One region of the Pseudomonas sp. NPDC087690 genome, then DNA from elsewhere that is predicted to be linked to it. Evidence: predicted binding sites of a transcription regulator. Region 1 holds the regulator's gene; the other holds the start of a gene.
What was found. Region 1 encodes FliA, which starts transcription of late flagellar genes. Its sites were predicted from a motif close to CTAAAGTTTNNNNNNNNNNNGCCGNTAA; they were not measured.
Positions count from the first base shown of each region.

Region 2: the regulator FliA is predicted to act here: its motif matches at 1,390-1,417, upstream of ACIPIZ_RS25895 (methyl-accepting chemotaxis protein).

Region 1 covers NZ_JBIUVX010000041.1:9,083-11,481, reverse strand. Annotated here, with positions in the region: gene ACIPIZ_RS25035 (chemotaxis response regulator CheY) at 1-330, opposite strand, end outside; gene fliA (RNA polymerase sigma factor FliA) at 497-1,237, opposite strand; gene fleN (flagellar synthesis regulator FleN) at 1,234-2,064, opposite strand; gene flhF (flagellar biosynthesis protein FlhF) at 2,181-2,399, opposite strand, start outside.
Region 2 covers NZ_JBIUVX010000045.1:16,697-19,095, forward strand. Annotated here, with positions in the region: gene ACIPIZ_RS25885 (hypothetical protein) at 1-540, shown strand, start outside; gene ACIPIZ_RS25890 (DUF2388 domain-containing protein) at 648-974, shown strand; gene ACIPIZ_RS25895 (methyl-accepting chemotaxis protein) at 1,446-2,399, shown strand, end outside.

The DNA.
Region 1 (2,399 bases):
CGCCTGAGCCGTGAAAGGTTTGACTACGTAGCCGTTCACACCGGCCTGAGCGGCTTCGATGATCTGCTCGCGCTTGGCTTCAGCCGTCACCATCAGTACCGGCAGGTGCTTGAGCTTTTCATCGGCACGCACGTGGCGCAGCAGGTCGATACCGGTCATGCCCGGCATGTTCCAGTCCGTTACCAGAAAGTCGATGCTTCCGCTGTTGAGCACCGGGATGGCGGTAGTGCCATCGTCGGCCTCGACGGTGTTGGTGAACCCAAGATCACGCAGCAGGTTCTTGATGATCCGCCGCATCGTTGAGAAGTCATCAACGATGAGGATTTTCATGTCTTTGTTCAATTCGACCTCCAAGCAGTCTTAAACGCGCCCAGCACCTGGACGCGCCACTTCAATCAATCGGCGCAGCACTCAAAGACTGTCTGGAGCACAACAGAGCAAGACCGGTGCCGTTCATCACCGCACCAGCCTCGTTCGCAGTGTCCCCACACTGCCTTCAGCGCGCTCGCCACTCCCCCAAACGCCCCCGCAAACGGGCCGCGCACTGGCTGTGTAACTGGCTGACCCGCGATTCACTGACGCCAAGGACTTCACCGATTTCCTTGAGGTTCAGCTCTTCGTCGTAGTACAGCGCCAACACCAGTCGCTCACGCTCCGGCAAATTGGCAATCGCGTCCGCCAGCGCTGCCTGGAAGCGTTCATCCTCCAGATCGCGCGACGGCTCAAGATGAGCACTGGCGCCATCCTCGTGCAGCCCTTCGTGTTCGCCGTCCTGCAACAGGTCGTCGAAACTGAACAGGCGGCTGCCCAAGGTGTCATTCAAAATCCCGTAGTAATCGTCGAGACTCAATTGGAGTTCGGCTGCAACCTCGTGATCTTTAGCGTCACGGCCGGTTTTAGCTTCAATTGAGCGAATTGCGTCACTGACCATACGGGTATTGCGGTGAACCGAGCGTGGCGCCCAGTCCCCTTTGCGCACTTCGTCGAGCATCGCGCCGCGGATTCGAATGCCCGCGTACGTTTCGAAACTGGCGCCTTTGCTGGCGTCATACTTGGTCGAGACTTCGAGCAGGCCGATCATCCCGGCCTGGATCAGGTCTTCGACCTGCACACTCGCCGGCAACCGCGCCAGCAAGTGATAGGCAATGCGTTTGACCAGTGGCGCGTAACGCTCGATCAGCTCGTACTGAGCGTCGCGTGCCGACTTCTTGTAGTAATTCATACCGCTAGCGGTCATAACACGGGCCCTGCCGTTTGCTGCACGAGACGCTCGACGAAAAATTCAAGGTGGCCGCGCGGGTTGGCGGGCAGCGGCCAGGTGTCGACCTTCTGTGCAATGGCCTTGAACGCCAGCGCGCACTTGGAGCGCGGGAAGGCTTCGTAGACTGCACGCTGCTTCTGCACCGCTTTGCGTACGCTTTCGTCGTAAGGCACGGCGCCGACGTATTGTAGAGCGACGTCGAGGAAACGATCCGTGACCTTGGTCAACTTGGCGAACAGGTTGCGCCCTTCCTGCGGGCTCTGCGCCATGTTGGCGAGCACGCGGAAGCGGTTCATGCCGTAGTCGCGGTTGAGCAACTTGATCAGCGCGTAGGCGTCCGTGATCGAAGTCGGCTCGTCGCAGACCACCAGCAACACTTCCTGCGCTGCGCGCACGAAACTGACTACCGAGTCACCAATACCCGCAGCGGTGTCGATCACCAGTACGTCGAGATTGTCGCCGATGTCGCTGAACGCCTGAATCAGACCGGCATGTTGCGCCGGGCTCAGGTGGACCATGCTCTGCGTGCCGGACGCGGCCGGGACGATGCGAATGCCGCCGGGGCCTTGCAACAGGACGTCGCGTAGCTCGCAGCGGCCTTCGATGACGTCAGCCAGCGTGCGTTTAGGGGTCAGACCCAACAAAACGTCGACGTTCGCCAGTCCCAGGTCGGCGTCCAGCAGCATGACCCGACGGCCAAGCTCTGCCAGCGCCAGGGACAAGTTCACTGACACGTTAGTCTTGCCGACGCCACCTTTGCCGCCGGTCACCGCGATCACCTGTACGGGATGCATGCTGCCCATGTTATTTCTTTACCTTGTCTTGCATAGACGGAGGCCACATTACTGGCTGCGCGTTCACAACCGGAACAATGCATGGCAGACCATCGATGTAGGTACAAAAACTGTTCATGAATACCTCAGCCTACCTGCTTGGTCGGGCTGTGATAGATATCAGCGAACATGTCAGCCATGGCTTCTTCGCTGGGTTCTTCCTGCATTTGCACGCTGACGGCGCGGCTGACCAGTTGATGACGGCGCGGCAGATGCAAATCATCCGGAATCCGTGGGCCATCGGTCAGGTACGCGACCGGCAATTCATGACTGATCGCCAGGCTCAACACTTCGCCCAGGCTTGC
Region 2 (2,399 bases), on a different contig from region 1:
CCAGGCTCTACACACGTTTTCATCACTGGGAACGCATCTCCCGATCTGACTGGTGACAGCCTACTTCAGGCGACCTTGGACCAAACCTTCAGACTATTGAACTCTGACCACATTGATTTCTATGATGCGGTCGACGCAATTGGTGGTAGATCTGCTCATCAGCTAGGTGAGTTTATGAGAGGTCTTGATAGAGCTGGAATGGCTGTGCAGTTTTCTTGGCTATCCCCTCAAGGGCTGCGCGAGTGGATGGGAAGGCCCGATGAGATCACCCGAGTAAGAGCATTGTTGGATACTGTCAATGAGCCTGAGAAGTATCCTGAAACTCTTGAAGGTAGCGTGGCGGGCATCACCGATACCGGAAGACTTGCTCTTCGCACTTTAGAGGGAAAGGTTCTAATCAGATTTCCTTTGAAGCTGACAGAGCAAGTTCAGAAGCTGAAGATCGCATCTCATGCCCGCATAAATGTCGAAACGTCCAAATACTGGGACGCGGTAGAGAAAAAAGATGTTTTCAAGCGTCACCTTATCTCCGTCGACTAATTCCGCGCATCTCTATCAAGCCCGGCCCAGCGCCGGGCTTCTTGTATCTGGCAAGCACCCTGTTCTGCTATCGTGATGCACTCTGATCGCAATGGAAGCAAAGAAGAATGGACTTATGGAAGACCCTGGCAATCGCCGTCATGGTGCTGATCAGCACTCAGGCCATTGCAGCCGAAAACAACAACCCGTTCCAAGGCGCGCTCATGATCACCACCATCGTGCCCGCAGTGATCATCTCAGCGCCCACGGCTATCACCTCGGAAATTCCAGAGTATTTTAAGTCAGCCAAGACCGACGCCTTGGCGTTCATTGGTTCGGACGGCGAGATTCGCGGAGCGGAGTTTGAGCAGGCGTCTCGGTACTATCGCTCCACCTACGCATCGCCTGTAATGTCCGATATGCAACTGGCCCAGGCAATCGTAACTTCGTTCTGATACCCATGCTCAGACTGTCCGCGGCGCTGGGCTTCTTGTTTCTGCCCTCCCCTTCTAAGTACCGACCTCAAGGCCCTCTACTAGTCGCCTCCTCCAACAGTTCCCGCCAATCATCATCGTCGATTACACCAGTTCGCTTGTACTTGTCAGCCAGCTTCAGTAGTTCGTCGTATTGCTCTTCGGCGTCCATCCGGATTTCGGGTTCTTCACCTATTTTGCTCCAGTCGGCCAACGCCTCCTGTTTCGAATCGTATCTTTCTGCGGATTGCCGGGTGAATTGCCAACCTCACCTAGGCAACAATCGGTATTTCTTAATCAAAATCAAGAGCATATCTAGACCAGTAACTTGGATCCAAAAAACACAAAACAACAGATGCAACTCATTGTTATTAAAAGATTTTTTTGCAAATACACTCTCACCTTTTCCGAACATTGGCCGATGACCTCCTAAGGAACCATGGAGTCATCGGAATGAGAAATAATCAGCCCGTAACACAGCGTGAGATTTCACTCGCACCACAGCAAAAGCTCATCTCGACGACAGATGCTCGAGGAGTCATCACGTACTGCAATGACGCTTTTGTGGAAATCAGCGGTTTTGATAAAGCCGATCTAATTGGTGCTCCGCAAAATATCGTCCGCCATCCTGACGTCCCCCCAGCTGTCTTTGCCCATATGTGGACCGCTCTCAAGCAAGGTCGGCCATGGATGGGCATCGTCAAAAACCGCTCCAGAAATGGTGATCACTACTGGGTCAACGCCTACGTCACCCCAATATTTGAAGGCAGCCAGGTGGTAGGCTTCGAATCAGTCCGAGTGAAGCCATCGACTGATCAGATACGCCGTGCTGAATCCCTCTATAAGCGCATCAGCCAGGGAAAGCCGGCAATCCCTCGGCAAGATCGCTGGCTATCCGCTCTATCGAATTGCCTGCCGTATGTAGCCATCGGTTTGGCTGGCTGCTCATTCGGTTTATTCTTCAGTGCACCTATAGCTACAGCCTTGGCGTTAGGCATAGCGGTGCCGATCGGGTTGCTCTCTTCGCGCTGGCAGGCTCGAGGAACGCTGCGCCTGCTTCAGATGGCCGAACCCTCTACCTCAGACTCATTGATCGCTCAAATGTACAGCGATGCAAGCGGGCCAGAAGCCCGCTTAGAGGCAGCCTTCGTCAGTCAGACTTCGCGCCTTAAAACTTGTCTGACACGCCTGCAAGACACGGCCGAACAACTCAGTGCGCTGGCGGAGCAATCCGACGTGCTTGCCGCTGACAGCTCAAAAGGCCTAGATCGCCAGCGTGTAGAAACAGAGCAGGTCTCTGCTGCGGTCAATCAGATGGCTGCAACCACCCAGGAAGTTGCCAGCCACGTCCAGAGGACGGCTGATGCCACCCAGCAAGCCAACCACCTGACCAGTCGAGGCCGTGAT